Regions from separate parts of the Pseudomonas palleroniana genome, predicted to be linked through region 1. Evidence: riboswitches for the same ligand, from Rfam matches in the RefSeq annotation. Region 1 holds a riboswitch; each other region holds the start of a gene.

What was found. A riboswitch is a leader RNA that binds a small molecule or an ion and turns the genes downstream of it on or off. The one in region 1 is predicted to bind cobalamin.
Region 2: another riboswitch for cobalamin. It lies ahead of cobW (cobalamin biosynthesis protein CobW); the one in region 1 lies ahead of MJP36_RS11945 (ABC transporter substrate-binding protein).
Region 3: another riboswitch for cobalamin. It lies ahead of cobO (cob(I)yrinic acid a,c-diamide adenosyltransferase); the one in region 1 lies ahead of MJP36_RS11945 (ABC transporter substrate-binding protein).

What each region holds. Positions count from the first base shown of each region.
Region 1 is NZ_CP092411.1:2,597,881-2,605,328, forward strand. Features, by position in the region: gene chrA (chromate efflux transporter) at 1-740, shown strand, start outside; gene MJP36_RS11920 (nucleotidyltransferase family protein) at 796-1,359, shown strand; gene tspO (tryptophan-rich sensory protein TspO) at 1,432-1,872, shown strand; gene MJP36_RS11930 (alpha/beta hydrolase) at 1,872-2,843, shown strand; gene MJP36_RS11935 (ABC transporter ATP-binding protein) at 2,789-3,553, opposite strand; gene MJP36_RS11940 (FecCD family ABC transporter permease) at 3,550-4,554, opposite strand; gene MJP36_RS11945 (ABC transporter substrate-binding protein) at 4,551-5,561, opposite strand; cobalamin riboswitch at 5,680-5,874, opposite strand; gene MJP36_RS11950 (DNA/RNA non-specific endonuclease) at 5,911-6,855, opposite strand; gene MJP36_RS11955 (M4 family metallopeptidase) at 6,986-7,448, shown strand, end outside.
Region 2 is NZ_CP092411.1:4,097,934-4,105,381, reverse strand. Features, by position in the region: gene cobM (precorrin-4 C(11)-methyltransferase) at 1-491, opposite strand, end outside; gene MJP36_RS18590 (cobalamin biosynthesis protein) at 562-954, opposite strand; gene MJP36_RS18585 (CbtA family protein) at 951-1,655, opposite strand; gene MJP36_RS18580 (CbtB domain-containing protein) at 1,667-1,855, opposite strand; cobalamin riboswitch at 1,955-2,159, opposite strand; cobalamin riboswitch at 2,201-2,399, shown strand; gene cobW (cobalamin biosynthesis protein CobW) at 2,494-3,561, shown strand; gene cobN (cobaltochelatase subunit CobN) at 3,565-7,326, shown strand; gene MJP36_RS18565 (magnesium chelatase ATPase subunit I) at 7,326-7,448, shown strand, end outside.
Region 3 is NZ_CP092411.1:2,341,405-2,348,852, reverse strand. Features, by position in the region: gene cobD (threonine-phosphate decarboxylase CobD) at 1-563, opposite strand, end outside; gene cbiB (adenosylcobinamide-phosphate synthase CbiB) at 556-1,464, opposite strand; gene bluB (5,6-dimethylbenzimidazole synthase) at 1,461-2,111, opposite strand; gene MJP36_RS10770 (cobyrinic acid a,c-diamide synthase CobB) at 2,108-3,427, opposite strand; gene cobO (cob(I)yrinic acid a,c-diamide adenosyltransferase) at 3,424-4,035, opposite strand; cobalamin riboswitch at 4,115-4,362, opposite strand; gene MJP36_RS10760 (C40 family peptidase) at 4,459-4,995, opposite strand; gene MJP36_RS10755 (C40 family peptidase) at 5,141-5,770, opposite strand; gene hda (DnaA regulatory inactivator Hda) at 5,984-6,688, opposite strand; gene MJP36_RS10745 (AI-2E family transporter) at 6,894-7,448, opposite strand, start outside.

The DNA.
Region 1 (7,448 bases):
GAACGTTTGGCCCGGCCTTGATCGATGACGACACCCCGTCCCCAGAGCATGCCCGGTTCAGTTGGTTGAAATTGGCATCGCTCGCTCTGCTTGGCGTTGCACTGTGGGCATTGCCAATGGCTGTTTTGATCCTGTCGTTTGGCTGGCAGGGCACGTTGACCCAGATGGGCTGGTTCTTTACCAAGGCTGCGCTGTTAACGTTTGGCGGTGCCTACGCGGTGCTCCCTTATGTCTACCAAGGAGCGGTGGGGCACTATGGCTGGCTGACCCCGACACAGATGATTGACGGGCTGGCGCTAGGGGAAACCACGCCCGGGCCGCTGATCATGGTGGTGGCCTTCGTCGGCTTCGTCGGCGCCTACGTCTCGCAGGTGTTTGGCGCCGATCAAATGTTTCTGGCTGGGGCTGTCGCCGCGTCTCTGGTGACATGGTTCACCTTTCTGCCCTCATTTCTGTTCATTCTTGCCGGTGGCCCGCTGGTGGAGTCGACCCACAACGAACTCAGGTTCACCGCACCATTGACCGCCATTACCGCTGCCGTGGTTGGCGTGATCCTGAACCTGGCGTGCTTCTTCGGGTATCACGTGCTGTGGCCAAAGGGTTTCAGCGCCAGCCTTGATTGGCCTTCCGCGTTGATCGCACTGATGGCGGCGGTCGCCCTGTTTTATTTCAAGCGCGGGGTGATTCAGGTGTTGATCGCTTGCGCGCTGGTCGGTTTGGCGGTGCATCTGTTGCGCTAAGAGTCGTGGCCCTGTTGTACAGTTGGCCGCTGGAAAACGATTGAAAGGGATGACCATGACATTGACCGTCAAAACCCTGCTCGACCTGGCCATGGCCAACCCTATCAACGCCGAAATCACCGCGCGCCTGCCTGACCTCGGGGTGGACCAGTGTTTCCTCACGGCGGGCTGCCTGTTCCAGGCGGTGTGGAATCATCAGGCGAAGCTGCCTGCTGACCAGGGCGTCAAGGACTACGACGTTTTTTATTTCGATACGGACTTGTCCTACGAGGCCGAGGATGCGGTGATCCGTTCGGCCGAAGTGCTGTTCCAGGACCTGGGCGTCAACGTTGAGGTGAAGAATCAGGCGCGGGTGCACCTTTGGTACGCGCAGCGGTTCGGTCGGCCTTATCCGCAGTTGCACACGGCCAGGCAGGGGATTGATCGTTACCTGGTGGCGGGCACGTGCATCGGCCTGGAGATTGCGACGGGCGAGGTGTATGCGCCGTACGGGTTGGAGGATGTGGCGCAGGGGGTGTTGCGTATCAACCCGCAGCATCCGGAGCCGGCATTGTTTGCGCAGAAGGCCAGGAGTTACCAGGCGCGTTGGCCTTGGTTGAGGATTGTGGCGCCTGCTTAGCTTGGGTACGCCAGTGAACTTTTACCCGAGTGCGGTACGTCCAAGCATGAAATGCCCAGCCAAGGACCGACCATGACTTTTTTCATCTTCCTGCTCGCCTGCATCGCCGCTGCCAGTACCGGCCTACTTTTCAAGCCCGGCGCCTGGTACGAATCCCTGGTCAAACCCAGCTTCACGCCGCCCAATTGGCTGTTTCCGGTCGCGTGGACCCTTATCTACCTGCTGCTGGCCTGGGCCGGTTATCGTCTCAGCCTGATTCCCGGCAGCCAAATCGTCCTGGCCTTGTGGGCAGCGCAGATTGCCTTGAATACGCTGTGGACGCCGGTGTTCTTCGGTGCCCATCGGATCCTCGCCGGGATGCTGATTATCGCGGTGCTGTGGGTGACCGTGGCGGCGATGGTGGTGTTGGCGGTGCGCCTGGACCTGATCACCGGCCTGATGCTGTTCCCTTACCTGGCGTGGCTGTGTGTGGCGGCGGCGCTGAACTTCTCGATCCTGCGCAATAACCGCTGATGGCGCCTAAACCCTGGTCCGCCAGTGAGCCTGAACTGGCCCAGATGCGTCGCTTCAACCAGAAACTCGCCTGGATGCCACGCTTTAAAATCCGCAATCGCGTGACGCCGCGTTTGATCCAGGCGTTGTTGCGGGTCAGCCAAAAGCTCAAGAAGGCCCCCGAGGCTGAAACCCGGCTCATCGGGACGGTGCCCGTGCGTATCCTGCGCCCACGCGGCCAACCCAAGGGCGTGGTGCTGGATATCCACGGCGGCGGCTGGGTCATCGGCAATGCGCAGATGGATGACGACCTCAACCTGGCCATGGTCAACGCCTGCGACGTGGCAGTGGTGTCGGTGGACTATCGGCTGGCGCTGGACACGCCGCTCGAGGGCCTGCTGGACGACTGCCTGACGGCCGCCCGTTGGTTGCTGGAGGACTGTGCGGAGTTCGCCGACTTGCCGGTGATCGTCGTCGGTGAGTCGGCGGGTGGGCACCTGGCGGCAGCGACGTTACTGGCGCTCAAGCAATGGCCGCACTTGCTCCGGCGGGTCAGCGGGGCGGTGTTGTATTACGGCGTTTATGATTTGACCGGTACGCCGAGCGTGCGCACGGCGGGGCCGCAGACCTTGTTGCTGGACGGGCCGGGGATGGTTGCAGCGCTGCGTATGCTGACGCCGGGGTTGACTGATGATGAGCGCCGCCAGCCGCGATGGTCGCCGTTATATGGCGATTTCGCAGGGTTGCCGCCGGCGTTGATGTTTGTCGGCGAGTTGGACCCGCTCAAAGATGACACCTTATTGATCGCCGAGCGATGGCCTGGCGCTGAGGCGTATCTGCTGCCGGAGGCGGCGCATGGGTTTATCCATTTTCCCGTGGATATGGCGCGGGATGTGCTCGGCTACGCTCGCCAATGGATAGCCAACCGAATGGGCCATCAACTGGGGCGCAACCGCAGTATCTGCGCGCCATCGAACGGGTCTGTCAGGTAATGCGCCTGCACCCCGAAGGTCTGCTGTAACCGTTGCGGCGTCAGCACCTGCAGTGGTTTGCCCAACGCCACCAATCGGCCGTGATCCAGCACGGCCAGGCGATCACAGGTCAGTGCCTGATTAAGATCATGCAATGCAATCAAGGTGGTCACGGGCAGCGCCTGCACGCCTTTGAGGATCGCCAGTTGATGCTGGATATCCAGGTGGTTGGTGGGCTCGTCCAGCAACAGGATCTGCGGCCGTTGCGCCAGGGCGCGGGCGATGTGCACGCGCTGGCGTTCACCGCCCGAGAGGCTGCGCCAGGCACGCTGGCTGAGGTGCGTGGCGTCGACGTCATGCAAGGCTTGGGTGACGATGGCGTGGTCTTCGCTGGACCATGGGCTCAACGCCGACAGCCACGGCGTACGGCCCAGGGCCACGGCGTCGAACACGCGGATCGCGTCGTCGGTGTCGGCCTGTTGCTCCACCACCGCCAGCTGTTGGGCGATGGCACGGCGTGACAGTTCATTCAGGCGTTGGCCGCCCAAGCGTACTTCGCCGCTGGCCGGCGTGCGCAAACCGGCAAGCAGTTTGAGCAAGGTGGATTTGCCCGAACCGTTCGGCCCGACGATGCCCAGGGTTTCGCCCCGTTGAACATCCAGATGGATATCGCGCAGCAACTCGGCATCACGCACCTTGAAGCCCAGGCCGTTGCAGCTCAGCACACTCATCGCGCGTTCCTCCGACCGATCAGGATCAGCGCAAACACAGGCGCGCCGACCAGCGCGGTGACCACGCCGACAGGAATCACCTGGCCCTTGATCAAGGTCCGCGACAGCACATCGGCGGCGATCAGAAACAGCGCGCCTCCCAGCGCACTGGCCGGCAGCAGACGCGAATGCCCGGTGCCGAGCAGCAGGCGCACCGCATGGGGAATCACCAGCCCCACAAAACCGATGGAGCCGACAATCGACACCATCACCGCCGTCACCAGTGCCGCACAGCCCACCAACAGGAACTGCACACGCCGTACCGGGATGCCGAGGGACGCCGCCGAGTCGGTGCCGAAGGTAAACGCATCCAGCGCACGGCGATGCCACAGGCACACCGCCAGGCCCAGGACCGCCACCGGCACCGCCAGCCCTACCGAGGGCCAGCGTACGCCGCTGAGGTTGCCCAGCAGCCAGAACAGGATGCCCCGGGCCTGTTCGGAACTGGCCGACTTGGTGATCAGGAAGGCGGTGAGGGCATTGAACAGCTGTGAGCCGGCAATGCCGGCGAGGATGATCTGCCCGGTACCGCTGGCCGAACCGCTGGCGCGCGCCAGCAGAATCACCAGGGCAAACGCCGCCATGGCGCCGACAAAGGCGCCGGCCGACAGCGAAATCAACCCGCCGCCCACGCCGATCAGCGCCACCAGCACGGCGCCGGTCGAGGCGCCGGCGCTGATGCCCAGCAGGTATGGGTCGGCCAGCGGGTTACGCAGCAATGACTGCAAGATCACTCCGCACGTCGCCAACCCCGCACCGCAGGCGGCGGCGACCAGGGTGCGGGTCAGGCGGTAGTTCCACACCACGCCTTCATCGATCGGGTCCAGTGCGTAGCCGGCCGCCCACAGTTTGTTGGCGAGTACCTGCAACACCACCTGCGGTTCGATGGCGGTTTCACCAATGGCCACGCCCGCGAGGATCGCGAGCAGTAGCAGGATGAGGGCGAGCAAGGGACGGATCATTTCGGCAGGTCGTAGCCGTCGATGGCACCGGCCAGTTGTTCCAGGCCATCGAACGTGCGCAGGCTGGCCTGTAGGGCCAGGGCGTCAATAATGATGATGCGGTTGTTTTTCACCGCATCCATGTTGCGGGTCACCGGGTCGGTGCGCAGGAACGCGAGTTTCTTTTCATGGTCGTCGGCCGGGTAGCGGCGGCGGTCCATGCGGGCGATTACCAGGAAGGTCGGGTTGGCCTTGGCCAGGGTTTCCCAGCCGACGGCAGGCCACTCTTCATCGGACTGCACCACATTGGTCAGGCCCAGGGTGTCCAGCATGAATTGCGGAACGCCCTTATGCCCGGCCACGTAGGGGTCGCTGGCCATTTCGGCGCTGGAGAACCAGACCAATGCACTGGCCTGTTTGAGCCCTTTGCTTTGCGCGGTGGCAACGGATTTTGCCAGGCGTGCCTTGAGCTCATCGTTCACTTGTTGGCCGCGCGCCTGCACGTCGAAGATCTCGGCCAGTTGGCGGATGCTTTTATACACGGTGTCGATACGGAAAGGCTCCAGCCGCGTCCCGTCGGCACCCACCAGGTTGTCCTTGCCTTCGCAATCGGAGGGCAGCACGTAGGTGGGAATCTTCAGTTCAGCAAATTGCTCGCGGGTGCCGACCACACCTTGCGGGCCGACCACCCATTCCAGCTCGGCGGCCACCAGTTGCGGGCGCTTGGCGATCACGGCTTCGAAACTCGGCTCGTTGTTGGCCAGGCGCTCGACCTGGTCGTTCTGCGCCTTGAACCGGGGCAGCACATCGTTGAACCACAGCGAGGTGCCGACCACTTTATCCGCCACACCCAGGGTGTAGAGCATTTCGGTGGCGGCCTGGCCGATGGTCACGCTGCGTGCAGGGGCCTGTTGGAAGGTGACTGGGTTGCCACAGTTTTCCACGGTCAATGGGTACTGGCTGGGGGCGGCTTGGGCCAGGGCACAGAAGCCAAGACCGGTGAGCAATGCGCTAAAGCGTGGCAGCATGGGGCAATCTCCGTTTGAACCGTACAAGTAGCTGGGGAGGTACGGTCGTGGAAATACAGCCATTAACGCTGCCGATGGGGCAGGGCAAGGATGTCCTTCCCGGACACCCCGCCGGTTAGTGATCGAGCTTGAGCCGGCAGGTCTCCTGACTGATGCGTCGTCGCCAGGCTCCGGCCTTCCCGGACAAGGTCCAGTGGCATCCAGGAGCAGGCTCAGCACCTACAGTTGCGGGGGCAGTTCCGATTGACGCGGGTGGACCGCGCTTCGGATTCCCTATTAGTCCCGTTTGGGAACCGGCGCGGTATGGTAGTTGATTAGAGCGAGGTGAAATAGCCCAAGGTGGGCCTGCTCACAGACGAATGTCCTCAGGGCCCTGGATCAGCGCTTCGATTCGCGTGCCGGTGGCGCGTTCTTCGTTGCTGAAACCGTCGTAGTCGGCCAGGTTGGCGAAGCGGATGCCGGTCAGGCGTTCTATCTGGATCACGCTGCGCTGGTAGGTCCTGAGCTGGCCGAACACCAGGTCGAGCTGCCCCAGTTCGCGGGTTTGGTCGATCATGTAGGCGCTGGCGGACGGTTTGCCGTCGTCGTTGAGGTAGGCGACCACTTTCCAGAAGGCCTTGGGGATTTGCACGCCGCGGTATACGCGGTCATCGTCGGCGTACACCGGGCCGGTAAATACCGTGGCCCTGGCTTTCCAGCGTTGCGTGTTGTCCAGAATGTAGTCTTCGAGTTCCAGCCAGGTCTTCTGGTTGAACCCGCTCATCTGCGGCGAGCAGTTGGTGAAGTGGAAGGTGTCGAGGTTGGCGGTCTGCGCCACGTCACCCCAATTGGGATCTTGGCGGCGCACCAGATGGCCGCGATCCAGGCCATTGTTGGCATAAAGCGCGTCGCCTACCTGTGCTTCGATAGGCAAGCGACCGTCATAGGCCCAGCTGTCGTTGCTGCGAATAATCTCCACGTGCTGGTTGCCGTCGATGTTGACGCCGACATACAGCGCGAGCCGTTTCGAGCGCGACATGGTGATCGAGAAGTGCGTGTAGTCCAGGCGCTCACCACCCCCCTTCAAGACCTGTACATCATCCGCCAAGGCCCCTTCAGCCGTGGGCCAGGGCACCACGAAACTGCCGAGGAAATCCTCTGCGTAGCCGTGCCGGTCCTTCAGGTCGTTGGCCGAGGTGACGCGGGGCGTCGCCGCCCGTGCCTCCAGCAGCGTGGGGCTCGCAGTGATCAACGGGCGCAGGTCAGCGAGCCGTGGGCGGTACGACAGGTCAATCTTGGCTTTACGTGCGGGCATCGGTAAGTCCTCCTTGGATAAACACGACTGCAACATAGGTTAATGACAATTGATGACACGCGTTAACCCCTGGGGGCTATCCTGAAACGGTTACCCGGACGTTCACCCCATGCCAACAAGGAGCCAGTTCATGTGTGATCACCCTTTGCGTAACCCGGTTTTTTGCCTGATCCCGCCCTATATGCTCGACCAGATCGCGCGCAACGGCGACAAGGCGCAGCGGGACGTCGCGTTACGTACCCGCGCCAAGGACAGCACGTTCCGCTCGCTGCGCATGGTCGCGGTGCCCGCCAAGGGGCCGGCCCGCTTGGCCTTGGCCATGGGCGCCGAGAAACAGCGCTCGATCTACAGCGCCGAGGGCAGCGACAGCCTGCCAGGAAAACTGATCCGTGGTGAAGGGCAGCCCGTGAGCGGTGATGCGGCGGTGGACGAAGCCTATGATGGCCTGGGCGCCACCTTCGATTTTTTTGAACAGGTCTTCGACCGCAACTCCATCGACGACGCGGGCATGGCGCTGGACGCGACCGTGCATTTTGGCCAGAACTATAACAACGCGTTCTGGAACTCGACCCAGATGGTGTTCGGGGATGGGG
Region 2 (7,448 bases), 1.5 Mb from region 1:
CCCAGGTGAATCGCCAGGGTGGTGCCATGGCGGGCCAGGCTGTCGAAGTCTTCCCCGGCCGGCATGCTGGTTTTATCTGCGTAGCGGGTCAGGATCACGCTTTGGGCGATATCCGGCAGGGTCAGCTCGGTTTCCAGCAGTGCCGCACACGCCGCCACGGCGGTCACCCCGGGAATGATCTGGAAGGGAATGCCCAGCTCGCGCAAGTGCCGGATCTGCTCGCCAATCGCCCCATACAGGCTGGGGTCGCCCGAGTGGACCCGCGCCACATCCTGGCCGTTGGCGTGGGCGGTCTTGATCAGCTCGATGATCTGCTCCAGGTGCAATTCGGCGCTGTTGACCAGCGTTTGCGCCTGATGACCTTCCAATACCGCCGCCGGCACCAGCGAGCCCGCATAGATAATCACCGGGCAGCTGCGGATCAGCCGCTGGCCTTTGACGGTGATCAGTTCCGGGTCGCCGGGGCCTGCGCCGATGAAGTAGACGGTCATGGGGAGTTCCTGTTGAAAAACGGGCGAGCATGAAGATTGTTCATGATCGAGGAGGGCAATTATCGGGATTTCAGCCGGCGCACGCCAATGCAAAGGTGGCCTGGGGGGATTTTCGGCGGCTGATCAACAAGCGGGCAGGGGCGTTGGCGAGCTGCTCGGCCAAGGCCAGGGCGGCGCTTTCGGCAACGCCGTAACAGCCGGTATGGGCAAAGGCAATCGCGGATTTATGGCTCAGACGGTGTTCAAACGTCGCCAGGTGTTGCGCACTGAAACAGCGTAAGGGCAACCCCAACTGTTCGGCCAGTGCGAGCAATCCCGGTTCATGCTGTTTGTGATCGATACTCGCCAGTGCCGTGACCTGCTGGCGCTCGATACCGCCCTCGGCCAGGGCGGCGTCAAACAGCGCCAGCAGGGCGTGAACCTCACAGCCCCGCTGGCAACCCAGGCCGACCACCAAGGTCATGCCGAGTAGTGGCCGTCGCGATTGCGCCGGAACAACCAGGCGCTGATCAAGCCCAGGGCCAGCCAGAACAGCACGTTAGTCAATTGCGAGGCAATCTTGAACTGCGCTTCCAGGGCCTCCGGGGCCAGCATCGAATGCACTGCCGGTTGCGGCGCACCGATGATATGGGGCACGGCGAGGATCGCCACGCCCAACACTTTAAGCAGCCAACTGCGGCCAAATACCAGCAGCGCGATACCGGCGGCGGTGGAGGCGGCCGTGCCGATCCACCAGATCTGGCGCTGGGCCAGGTCCGCCGCGGCGGTGCCCGGCAACTCGGGTGGCAAGCCCAGGGTCGGGGCCAGTACGAACGTCGCGTAACCGGCCAGGCCCCACAGCAGGCCCTGCGCGGTACGGGTGGGCGCGCGCAAGGTGTAGAGACCGGCCAGCATCAGCGCGAAACCGACGGAGACCACCAGGTTGCCCCCGGTGGTAGACAGCACACGCTGCCAACCGTCTTCAGGCTCCCAGGCCTCGGCATCGTGGGTGTGGGCGGCGGCGCCTGCGGCATGTTCATGGGCGACTTCGGCCGTCGCCGGGGCCTTTTCAAAGGTCTCCGCCTGCAGAATCAGCGGGGCGACCCAGAAACTTTGCAGCAAGGTCAGCAGCAAGGCGGCCAGCAAGCCGGTGAAACCTGCGGTTTGCGCAATACGCTTGATCATGTCGACAGGTCTCAGTGGCACGGGAACGCGGCGCTGTGGCGGGTATCATGCGCGGCGTTATGCACCGCCTCGATATGCGAGAAACCGGCGAAGTAAACCAGGCACGCGCCCAGGATCGACGCACCGATGGCGGCCGTCAGGCGTTGGCTCAAGGTAGAAGTGCCACTGGTGGCGGGCGAAGTGCTGCTGATGATCGACATGGCGCGTCCCTTTTCTTCGGTTTCAGGGTGACACGAGCGCATGCAAACCCCGCGAGCCAGGCCCGCAGCGTTCTGAACAGCGCCCGCCCACCGCGGGTTTGTTATCTGATTTTTCGGGCCGGTCTCCGGGCTCGCGAGGGGCACTCTGCACAGAGGCCTGAAAGCATCGCCTTCCCATGCATTCGCACAGTGGCTGTGACACTTCGCTCGCTTACCGTTGCGGGGGCAGCACCGGACTTGCCATAGATGGCTCACCGGTTTCCCGTTTCACCCTTTGCAGGGCACCCGAAACAAGACACGTAGGAAAGCATGCAGGGCGACGGTAGTCAAATTGGTCGTGCCCCTGTAGCCTTGCACCTTCGAGGTTCTTCGGCCCAGGTCGAAGCTAAGAAGGGAACGCGGTCAAGCCGCGGCTGCCCCCGCAACTGTGAAGGGTTCAACTGACTGCCACGCCACTGCCGATAACGCGGGAAGGCGCAGCCAGCGCCGGTCGCAAGACCCGCAAGCCCCAAGCCAGGAGACCTGCCTCGCAACCGATTTTCCAATTCAACCGGGCGGGGTGATCCGGTGACGAAATCCGCTGCTGCGCGCCGCCGCAGGGCCTGTCGTCCCGTCTGCCCGCCCCAAAAGGGCATCCGATGAAAACACTGGCCAAACTCCCCGTCACCATCGTTACCGGCTTTCTCGGCTCGGGCAAAACCACCTTGCTGCGGCATATGCTCGACAACGCCCAGGGCCGTCGTATCGCGGTGATCGTCAACGAGTTCGGTGAACTGGGGATCGACGGTGAAATCCTCAAGCAGTGCTCCATCGGTTGCACCGAGGAAGAAGCCAATGGCCGCGTCTACGAACTGGCCAACGGCTGCCTGTGCTGCACCGTGCAAGAGGAGTTCTTCCCGGTGATGCGCGAATTGGTGGCGCGGCGCGGCGACCTCGACCATATCCTGATCGAAACCTCCGGCCTGGCCCTGCCCAAGCCGTTGGTGCAAGCCTTCCAGTGGCCGGAAATCCGCAACGCCTGCACGGTTGACGCGGTGATCACCGTGGTCGACAGCCCCGCCGTGGCCGCCGGTACCTTCGCCGCCTTCCCGGACCAAGTGGACGCCCAGCGCAAACTGGACCCGAACCTGGATCACGAATCGCCGCTGCACGAGCTGTTCGCCGATCAACTGGCCAGCGCCGACCTGGTGATCCTCAACAAGACCGACCTGATCAACCCCGAAGACCTGGCCCGCGTGCGCCTGGAAGTGGCCGAGGAGTTGCCGCCGGCGGTGAAGATCATCGAAGCCAGCAGCGGCCGCTTGCCGCTCGACGTGCTGATCGGCCTGGGTGCCGGCTCCGAAGAACATATTGACGGTCGGCATAGCCATCACGATCACCACCACGACGGCGAAGAGGAACACGACCACGATCACGACGCCTTCGACTCCATCTCCATCGACCTGCCGCAAACCGACGAAGCGCTGCTGCTCGACGCCCTGACTCAGTTGGTGGTGCAACACGGCATCCTGCGCGTCAAAGGCTTCGCCGCGATTGCGAACAAACCGATGCGCCTGCTGATCCAGGGCGTAGGCACACGCTTTGACAAACACTTCGACCGTGCCTGGGGCGCCGATGAAGCGCGGACCACGCGCTTGGTACTGATCGGCCAGGAGCTGGATGCGGCGGGCCTCGAAGCGCAACTGCGCGCCGCCCTCAGCGTCTGACCCATGCACCTGCTCAGGACCCAGCCCGGTGGTTTCGTCTCGGACGACAATATCGCCGACCTTGGACAAACCCCCGCCGAACTGGTGATCCTGTGCAGCGGCGATTCCAGCCTGGCGCTGTTGGCCGAAGCGGCGCAGCAGTTACCCGACGATTATCCCAGCTTGCGCCTGGCCAACCCGATGCAGGTGCAGAATCACGCCTCGGTCGACCTGTATGTCGATGAGGTGCTGCGCCACGCCAAGGTCATCCTGATTTCGTTGCACGGCGGCATTGGTTATTGGCGCTACGGCATTGAGCGGTTAGTGGAGTTGGCCGAGCGTGGTGTGCAGCTGATCCTGGTACCCGGCGATGATCGCCCGGACCCGGAACTCAGTGGTTTGAGCACCGTCGGCGTGGAAGAACGCGACCGCCTCTGGCACTTCCTGCGCCAGGGCGGCTTGGGCAATGCCCTGGATTTCTATCACTGCCTGGCCAGCGCCTATCTGGGCCGCGATTACGCCTGGGCCGAGCCGCAGCTGTTGCCGCGCACGGCGATTTATCATCCTCAGCACGGCAACGCCCGCCTCAATGACTGGCAGCGGCAGTGGAACCCTGAGTTGCCGGTGGCGGCGGTGCTGTTTTACCGCTCCCATTTGCAGGCGGCCAATACCGGTTTTATCGACGTGTTCTGCCAGCGCCTGCAGGCGGCGGGGCTTAATCCGTTGCCGATGGCGGTGGCCAGCCTGAAAGAGCCCGGCTGCCTGGCGGCGGTCGAAGACTGGCTGGACGAGGTCAGCGCAGCGGTGATCCTGAACACCACCGGCTTTGCCCAGTCCAGCCCCGAAGCCCCGCATTTGTACCCGTTTCGCCGCAATATCCCGGTGATCCAGGCGATCTGCGCGCAGGACAACCAGCCCGGCTGGGAGGCCAGCGAACAGGGGCTCGGCCCACGCGACCTGGCGATGCACATTGCCTTGCCGGAACTGGACGGGCGCATCATCAGCCGGCCGATCAGTTTCAAGGACCTGGCGTGGCGCAGTGAGCGCAGCCAGTCGGACGTGGTGTGCTACCGCGCAGCCCCCGAGCGCATGGACTTTGTCGCCGAACTGGCACGCCATTGGGTTGAGCTGGCGCGGCTGCCGAATGCACAGAAACGTATTGCGCTGGTGCTCGCCAACTACCCGACCCGTGACGGGCGCATTGGCAACGGTGTGGGCCTGGACACCCCGGCGGCGGCGCTGAATATCCTGCGTGCGCTGCAAGCGCAAGGCTACCCGCTGCCGCACGCGTTGCCGGACAGCGGCACCGCGCTGATCCACCAATTGCTGGGCGGCGTCACCAACGATCTGGACAGCCTCGACCTGCGCCCTTGCCACCAGAGCCTGGGCCTGGACGATTACCAGGCGATGTTCGACCGCTTGCCCGAAGCCAACCGTCAGGCCGTGCTGGAACGTTGGGGGCCACCTCATAACGACCCGATGTGTCGCGATGGCCGCCTGATGATCGCCGGCCTGCGCCTGGGCCTGACCTTTGTCGGGATCCAGCCTGCGCGGGGCTATCAGGTAGACCCCAGCGCGGTGTACCACGACCCTGACCTGGTGCCGCCCCACGGCTATCTCGCGTTCTATTTCTGGCTGCGCCATACCTATGGCGCCCACGGCGTGATCCATGTGGGCAAGCACGGCAACCTCGAATGGCTGCCGGGCAAGGGCGTGGGCCTGTCGCAAACCTGCTGGCCTGATGCATTGCTGGGGCCGCTGCCGAATATCTATCCGTTTATCGTCAATGACCCGGGCGAGGGCGCCCAAGCCAAGCGGCGCACCCAGGCGGTGATCATCGATCACTTGATGCCGCCGCTGACCCGCGCCGAAACCTATGGTCCGTTGCGTGACCTTGAGTTGTTGGCGGATGAGTATTATGAGGCGCAGTTGCTTGACCCGCGCCGCGCACTGGAACTGCAGAAAGACATCCTCAAGTTGGTGCGCGAAACCCGTATCGACCAGGAACTGGAGTTGGGCAGCGACGTGGACGCGGCCGTCTGGCTGCCGCGCCTGGACACCTATCTGTGCGACTTGAAGGAGTCGCAGATCCGTGACGGCCTGCATGTCTTCGGCGAATCTCCTGCAGGCCGCCTGCGTATCGACACCTTGCTGGCGTTGTTGCGCATCCCGCGTGGCGACGGCCGTGGTCCGCAATCGAGCCTGTTGCGCGTATTGGCCAAGGCTTTCGAATTGGGCTTTGACCCCCTCGACTGTGCCTTGGCCGAGCCCTGGACCGGGCGTCGGCCCGAGGTCTTGCAGGCGCTCGACGCGCAGTTGTGGCGCACCGCCGGCGATACGCGTGAACGCCTGGAATTGTATGCGGCGCGGTTGATCGAGCAGGCGCTGGAAGGTCCGCTGGAACAGTTGGAAGAACCGGGCTGGGAGGACGTGAAGGCGGTTATCGAGAGCCTGCGCTGGGTGGTGGCGCCGCGCTTGGATAGCTGCGGCACGGCCGAGATGCTCGGCTTGCTCGATGCCCTGGGCGGTCGCTTCGTACCGGCCGGCCCCAGCGGTGCGCCGAGTCGCGGGCGCCTGGATGTGCTGCCCACTGGGCGCAATTTCTTCGCGGTGGATGTGCGCAACTTGCCGACCACCACGGCCTGGCGCATTGGCTTTCAGTCGGCCAACCTGATTCTGGAGCGACACCTGCAAGATCACGGCGACCATCTGCGTCAGCTCGGCCTGTCGGTATGGGGCACGGCGACCATGCGCACCGGCGGCGACGATATCGCCCAGGCCATGGCGCTGATGGGTGTGCGCCCGGTGTGGGCCACCGGTAGCCAACGGGTGGATGACTTTGAAATCCTGCCGATCAGCTTGTTGGATCGCCCACGGGTCGACGTGACGTTGCGGGTGTCCGGGTTCTTCCGTGATGCCTTCGCCAACCTGATCCGCCTGTTCGACGCGGCGGTGCAGGCGGTGGCCGCCCTGGATGAACCGGACGATATGAACCCGCTGGCGGCCAAGGTGCGCAGCGAGCGCGAGGCGCTGCTCAGCTCGGGCCTGGACGCAGAGGCCGCAGCCAGGCAGGCCGGCTGGCGGATCTTCGGCGCCAAGCCCGGTGCTTATGGCGCGGGCGTGCAGGGCGCCATTGACGGTCGCCTCTGGCAAAGCCGCGAGGACTTGGCCGAGGTTTACCTCAATTGGGGGGCGTACGCCTATGGTGGCTCGGATGAAGGCAGCGCCGCCCGCGAACAGTTCGCTCGGCGCTTGAGCCAGGTGCAGGCGGTGTTGCAGAACCAGGACAACCGCGAGCATGACCTGCTCGACTCCAACGATTACTACCAGTTCCAGGGCGGCATGCTCGCCGCCGTGGAAACCCTCAGTGGCGCCAAAGCCGCGAGTTACCATGGCGACCACAGCCAGCCGGACTTGCCGAAGATCCGTACCTTGAAGGAAGAGTTGAACCGGGTGATCCGTTCCCGTGCCGCCAACCCGAAGTGGATCGACGGGGTCAAACGCCACGGTTATAAAGGTGCCTTCGAAATGGCGGCGACGGTGGACAATCTGTTCGCCTTCGACGCGACGACGGCGCTGATCGATGATCATCAATACGCCTTGCTCGCCGACGCCTACCTGCTCGACCCCGACACCCGGGCCTTTGTGCAACAGCACAACCCGGCCGCGCTGCGCGACATGACCGAACGCATGCTTGAAGCCCAGCAGCGCGGCCTGTGGCAGGAGCCGGGTGCGTATCGCGAGGCGTTGGAAAACCTGTTGCTGGATATAGAAGAAGACAGCTGATGACTGATACGCCACATTTCCCACTGGCCGCCGTGGTCGGCGCCGATGCATTGAAACTGGCGCTGTGCCTGGCGGCCATCGACCCGAAGATCGGCGGCGTGCTGATCGAAGGCCCGCGCGGC
Region 3 (7,448 bases), 260 kb from region 1:
CGCAACACAATCAGGCCAACCTGATCGGCCTGCCCCGCCAGGCTCAGTTGCGGGGTAACGTCCATGAACGCTTCGTCCACCACCAGCCAACCGCCGCGCTGGGCCAGGCGTGAATGCCAGTCCAGCAGGCGTTGCGGAGCCAGGCTCAGGCCGGTGGGATTGTTCGGATTGACCACCACCAGCACGTCGAGGGCATCCAGGAAAAAGTCGACTTCCTGCTCCTGCACCTCGCGCACCACATACCCGGCGCGGCGCCAGGCTTCGGCGTGCTCGGCATAACACGGCGACAGCACGCCGACCTTACCGGTACGACGCAGGCGCGGCAGCAATTGGATCGCCGCCTGGGAACCCGCCACCGGCAGGACATGCGTGGTGCCGTAGTACTCACTGGCCGCCGCTTCCAGGCCATCATCGGTTTCCGGCAACCGCGCCCAGGCCCGCAGCGGGATCTCCGGGATCGGCCACGGCCAGGGCGCCAGGCCACTGGACAGGTCGAGCCAATCGGCTTCGGCAATTCCGTACTGAATCGCTGCCTTACGCAGCCGGCCACCGTGCTCAAGCATAGAATTGCGCCCCCGCGCAGAGAATCAGCAGCCATAACCATACGCCGCGCTGCACCAGTTGCCAGCCACGCTCGATGGAATCGGCATCGGCCGCCGGGCCTTCGCCCAACGGTGGACGCTGATGCAACTCGCCGTGATAAATCGCCGCGCCGCCCAGCTCGACACCCAATGCCCCCGCACCGGCCGCCATCACGGGCCCCGCATTGGGGCTGTCCCAGGTTCGGCCCTGGGTGCGCCAGCATTTCAGCGCCAGGCGGGTCTTGCCCAGCACGGCGTAAGTCAACGCCACCAGGCGTGCAGGAATATAGTTGAGTACATCATCGATCTTTGCGGCCGCCCAGCCGAAGCGCTCGAAGCGTTCGTTGCGATAGCCCCACATGGCATCCAGGGTATTGCTCAAACGGTAGAGCACCACGCCCGGCACACCGGCCACCACGAACCAGAACAACGCGGCGAACACCGCGTCACTGCCGTTTTCCAGCACCGACTCGGTGGCGGCGCGGGCGACTGCGGTGGAGTCCAGCTCACTGGTCTGACGGCTCACCAGGTAACTCACACGTGTACGCGCCTGTTCCAGGTCATCACTGCGCAACGCCTGAGCCACCGGCATCACGTGCTCGCCAAGGCTGCGCATGCCCAGCGCACAGTACAACGCGAGAATCTCCAGCACCCAACCCATGTAGGGAGCCCAGGACAACGCCGTGGCCAGCACGGTCAGCGGCACCACTGCGAGACACCACGCGGTCACGCCATGGCTGCGCCAGCCACGGCCACCGGTATTGAAGCGCTGCTCGATGCGCCCGGCGAAATTGCCGAACGCCACCAGCGGATGCCAACGCCTGGGCTCGCCCAGCAACGCATCCAGCGCCACCGCAGCGACACACAGCAAGGCCACACTCATTGACTCACTCCCCACACATTTTCATACAGCATGTCACTCAGCGGCCGTGGTTCGGTCCAGCCTTCGAGCTGCAACATCGGCGCCGGGTAGAACTCGGTCACCGGCCCCAGGCACAGCACCGCCAAGGGTTTCGCGCCGGGCGGCAGGCCCAGCAGTTCGGCCAGGGCCTGGGGCTCGAACAGCGAGACCCAGCCCATGCCCAACCCTTCGACGCGGGCCGCCAGCCACAGGTTCTGGATCGCGCAGGACAGCGACGCCATGTCCATTTCCGGCAAGGTGCGCCGCCCGAAAATATGCCGCTCGCGGTCATCCATCAACGCTGCCACCAAGACTTCGGCGCAGTCGTGGATGCCTTCGACCTTGAGCTTCATGAATTCGTCGGAGCGCTCACCGAGGGCCTCGGCGGTGCGCACGCGTTCGTCCTCCACCAGTTGTTGAATCTGCCCACGCAGGGAGCGGTCGCTGATGCGGATAAACCGCCAAGGTTGCATCAGCCCGACACTGGGCGCCTGGTGCGCGGCCTGGAGCAAGCGGTGCAACAACTCAGGGGCGACCGTGCCGCCGTTGAAGTGACGCATGTCGCGGCGTTCGGCGATAACGCGGTAGACCGCGTCGCGATCGGCCTGGGGGAAAGCGTTGTCACTCATGGTGTGGTTGCGACCTCGACATCGGGCGCAAACAGCGCGGCAACGGCTTGGGGGTTGGACGGAAAGTAGAAGTGTACGTACGAAGCGGTCATCCGCCCCTGACGATAAACCGCTTCGGCGCCGCGCCCACCATTGGGGCTCAAGCCTCGGGCAATCGGCTGCCACTGGGTGCTGGTCAGGGAATGGTGATAGGTGTGGCCGCGCAGCACCCCCTCCGGCAAGTCGACACTTTGCAGGGCCAGGGCGGCGAGTTTCTTTTGCATCACTGCGTCACCCTGCAGCAGGCCGACCAGTTCGGCGCGGGTGCCCTCAACGTCCGTGAGCGAGTCCAGCAGGTAGAGCATCCCGCCGCATTCGGCGAGCAAAGGCTTGCCGGCAGCGTGGTGGGCGCGGATGGCGTCGAGCATCGGTGTGTTGTCCGACAGCGCGCGGTGGTGCAGCTCCGGGTAACCGCCGGGCAAGTAGAGGCTGTCGACGTCAGGCAATTCACGATCGTGAATCGGCGAAAAGAAGCGTAGCTCGGCGCCCATCGCCCGCAGCACGTCAAGGCTGGCGCCATAGGTGAAGGCGAACGCTTCGTCGCGCGCCACGGCAATACGTACGCCGGCGAGCAGCGGTTCGGCCTCGATCAGCTCCGGGGCGGCAAAGCTCACCGGCGGCGGCAGAGCCACCTCGCAGCTGCTGCCCAGGGCCTGGGCGGCAGCATCCAGGCGTACATCCAGGTCATTCAATTCGCTGGCTTGCACCAGCCCCAGGTGACGGCTGGGCAACTCGATCCCGGTTTCCCGGGAGAGTGCGCCGTACCAGCGCAGGCCCTCAGTGAGACTTCCTTCAAGCAGTTGCGCATGGCGCAGGGTTCCCACGCGGTTGGCCAGCACGCCGGCGAACGGCAAGTCCGGCTGGTAACGCGCCAGGCCCAAGGCCAGGGCACCAAAGGTCTGAGCCATGGCGGTGCCGTCGATCACGCCCAGGACAGGCACGCCGAAGTGACGGGCCAGGTCGGCGCTGGACGGGGTGCCGTCGAACAGGCCCATCACGCCTTCGATCAGGATCAGGTCGGCCTCCCCCGCAGCTTCCCACAGTAGACGACGACTTTCCTGCTCGCCGACCATCCACATGTCCAACTGATAGACCGGCGCACCGCTGGCACGCTCGTGGATCATCGGGTCGAGAAAGTCCGGCCCGCACTTGAACACGCGTACCTTGCGCCCCAGGTTGCGGTGCAAACGGGCGAGCGCGGCGGTGACGGTGGTTTTGCCCTGGCCGGACGCCGGTGCGGCAATCAACACGGCTGGGCAATGACGGGGCTGGTTCAAAGTTCGACGCCCTTCTGTGCCTTGATACCGGCCTGGAACGCGTGCTTGAGCATGCCCATTTCGGTGACGGTGTCGCCCATTTCGATCAGTTCAGGCTTGGCACCGCGCCCCGTCACGACCACGTGCTGCATCGGCGGGCGGGCTTGCAGGTCGCTCAGTACCTGATCCAGGTCGAGGTAGCCGTGCTTGAGGGCAATGTTCAACTCATCCAGCACCACCAGGCCAATGCTCGGGTCTTGCAGCATTGCGCGGGAAACCGCCCAGGCAGCCTCGGCAGCGGCGATGTCGCGCTGACGGTCCTGGGTTTCCCAGGTAAAGCCTTCGCCCATCACATGAAAACGCACTTGTTCGGGGAAGCGGCGGAAGAACAATTCCTCGCCGGTGCTGTTACGCCCCTTGATGAACTGCACCACACCGCATTGCATGCCGTGGCCCATGGCGCGAGCGAGCATGCCGAACGCCGAACTGCTTTTGCCTTTGCCGTTGCCGGTCAGCACCAGCAGCAATCCGCATTCGTTGGGGGAGTTGGCAATCCGCTCATCGATGACGGCTTTTTTGCGCAACATGCGCGCCAGGTGGCGTTCATCGCGGTCAGGGGAATCAGTCATGGCAGCTCTCCGTTGGGGCTGAACAAAAACGGCGGGCAGAAAAAAGACCAAACAGACAGCCAAGCATCGCCCACCGTGATGCTGTTGGATGTTTCAGGCCGGTCTCCGGGCTCATGAGTGGCGCTCTACAAAAGAGCAAGCCGACGTTGCGCCTTCCCATATCGCGGGGCGATACAGTGGCAAAAGGCAGCGTCTTGACTCATTTACCGTTGCGGGGGCAGCGCCGGGATCGCGGCAGCACTGTGTACAAGCGCGCTCACTCACCGGCTTCCCTGTTTCACCCTGTCGACCCCTAGGTCACAGAGCACCTGGAACAAGCCGCGAAGGTTAGTGGGTTGGGGGTGGAGCGTCAATTAAAGCTGGCCGGACAAGCCAAAGCGGCAAGCGGGCATTGCACCCGCTTGTTGCAGCGTTGGGCGGTGTTTATGGATTACGAGCCAGGTTTGCCGGCAGCACGCGCTTGGCACTCAAGTAAGCATTTTGCCAATACGCTTTGGCCAACGTATCCAGCTTCACTGTACCGCCAGTCTGTGGGGCGTGTACAAAACGCCCCTCACCCACGTAGATACCGGCATGGCTGACCTGCGAACCGCCGCCCGTGGCGAAAAACAGCAAGTCACCGGTTTGCAGGTTTTCCTCACTGACATTCTGCGCACGCATCACGATCAATTCGCGGGTGGTACGCGGCAACGAGATGCCCGCCGCATCACGGTAGACGAAACCGATCAGGCCACTGCAATCAAACCCGGAATCTGGCGTGTTGCCGCCCCAACGATAAGGCGTGCCGACCAGGCCCAGCGCACGGAAGAGCACGTCTTCGGCAGCTGGCGAGAAACTCTGTGTGGAGTAATTGAACACCGGCTTGGGCTTGACGGCCACTGGAGCGGGTGGTGGGCGGCTTGCGCAGGCGCTGAGGAGCGCGGCACAAACAAGCAGAATGAGGCGGGCTGAGGTCGACATGGGCAGAACAATCCTGGTCTGGATGCGGCTTTTCGCTGCCGAACGCTGAAAACCAGAACGCGCAAGCAAAGCTTGCGCGAACGGATTCCAACAATATCCAGGGATTCTAGCGCTTACACGTCAAACTTCAAGTATCACTTTAACTTTACTTGCTAGCGGTAACCGTAGTCGGGGCCATCGCGAGTGCGCGCTTGGCTTCGATGAAGGTTTTGCTCCAGTAGCTGTCACCCAGGCTGTCGACGCGAACACCACCGCTGCGACGGCTGCTGGAGTGAATAAACTGGTTATCGCCCAAGTAGATACCGGCGTGGCTGACACGACCACGACCCGCTGTGCTAAAGAAAAGCAGATCACCCGGCTTGAGGTTGTTGCGTGCGACCAACGGTGCATTCACGTTGATCATTTCGCGCGTCGAGCGTGGCAGGTTCATGCCGGCTTCTTCACGAAACAGATAGCCGATGAAGCCGCTGCAATCGAAACCGGCTTCAGAGGTACCGCCGAAACGGTAACGGGTACCGATCAGGGACATGCCGCGTTCAAGAATGCTGTCGGCCAGAACTGGGAGCTGGTAAGGCTTGTTGCCGGCGAAGTCGGCCAGTTCCTTTTCGGTTGCCACTTCTTCTTCATAGACAGTCGAAGACTGGGAAGCAACGAATTTTGCCTGGGACTGCTGTTGGGTTTTGTGCTGCTCAGCCACTTGTTGAGGGTGGGAGGCGCAACCAAACAACAGGGTAACAAGTGCGAGGGGCACGAGGGGTGCGAAGCGATTTAGCATGGGCACGACCGTGGCTGATGTGTAAAGAAGTCGAGACTATGCCTTCTATCACATCGATTTGCAAATTCAATCGTGCTCTATGTGACTTCTTGTTTTGACCATGACATCTAAGCCCTTAACACCCCATACCTGCCTTTTGCGCGGCCAAAGTGGCCAAGACGCAGGTTTTCTGGCGCCTGAAATATGCCGAAAGCACCGAAATGACTGGGCTGGCTACCAGCCAAGGGTTTCTTTGAGGAAGGGGATGGTCAGCTTGCGCTGGGCTTGCAAAGAGGCTTGATCGAGCTGTTCGAGCAAATCGAACAACGCGCTCATGCTGCGGGTGCCACGAGTGAGGATGAAGTGCCCGACTTCGTCGGTGAGGTGCAGGCCGCGACGGGATGCACGCAGTTGCAAGGCCCGCAGCTTGTCTTCGTCGGACAAGGGGCGCATCTGGAAAATCAGCGCCAGGGTCAGGCGTGATTTAAGGTCGGCCAGCTTGACCGGCAATTCACGCGGCGATGTAGAGGCGGCAATCAACAAGCGCCGACCACTGTCGCGCAAGCGGTTGAACAGGTGAAACAACGCCTCTTCCCAGTCCGCCTTGCCGGCGATCGCTTGCAGATCATCCAGACACACCAACTCGTACTGCTCAAGATGGTCGAAGATCCCGATACCACGGTCCATCAACTCAGCCAACGGCAGGTACACCGCCGGCTCCCCCATCTGCTCGAAACGCAAGCACGCGGCCTGCAACAGGTGAGTACGCCCCACACCGTGCTTGCCCCACAGATAGATCAGGCTTTCAGTCCACCCGGCGTCGGCTTCGCAGAGCCGCTCGACATAGCCGAGTGCAGCGGCATTGGCGCCTGGGTAGTAGTTGATAAAGGTGGCGTCATCACGCAGACGCACCCCTAGGGGCAGCTGAATCGGTTTCATGCTGACTGAACGGCTCCAAACGAACCGTGAGTGGCCTCTGTGTAAAGTTTGCAAAGTTTATACCCGTGACGCCAGGCGCACAATGCAGCAGACAACAAGCAAAATCAAAGGTTTGCGTCAGCCTGGGGCTGTTTGCGCAAATTGTTTGACACCCTGCCTCCCAGAAACAACAAACCCGGCCGAGGCCGGGTTTGTCATGCAGAGGTTACAGCTCAGGATCTTCGACCCCCGTGTACACATCGGAATCCTTGTACAGATCGTGCACATGACGCACCAGCACCATGATCACCGCCGCCACCGGCAGCGCCAGCAGGATGCCAGTGAAGCCGAACAGTTCACCGCCCGCCAGGATCGCAAAGATCACCGCCACCGGATGCAGGCCGATCCGGTCGCCTACCAGCAATGGCGTCAACACCATGCCTTCCAACGCCTGCCCCACCATGAACACCGCGACAATCCCCAGCATCGGGTACAAGTCACCGCCAAACTGGAACAGCCCTGCCACCAGCGCCGAACCAATCCCGATCACAAACCCCATGTACGGCACGATAGCCGCCAACCCGGCGATCAAGCCGATCAACAGGCCGAGCTCCAGACCAATCGCCATCAAACCTGCCGCGTAGATGATTCCGAGCGCGAGCATCACCAACAACTGACCGCGCACGAACGCGCCAAGCACCTCATGGCACTCGTTCGCCAGGGACACAATGCGTTCCTCACGATCACGCGGCAGCAGGCTGCGGATCTTGGCCATCATGAG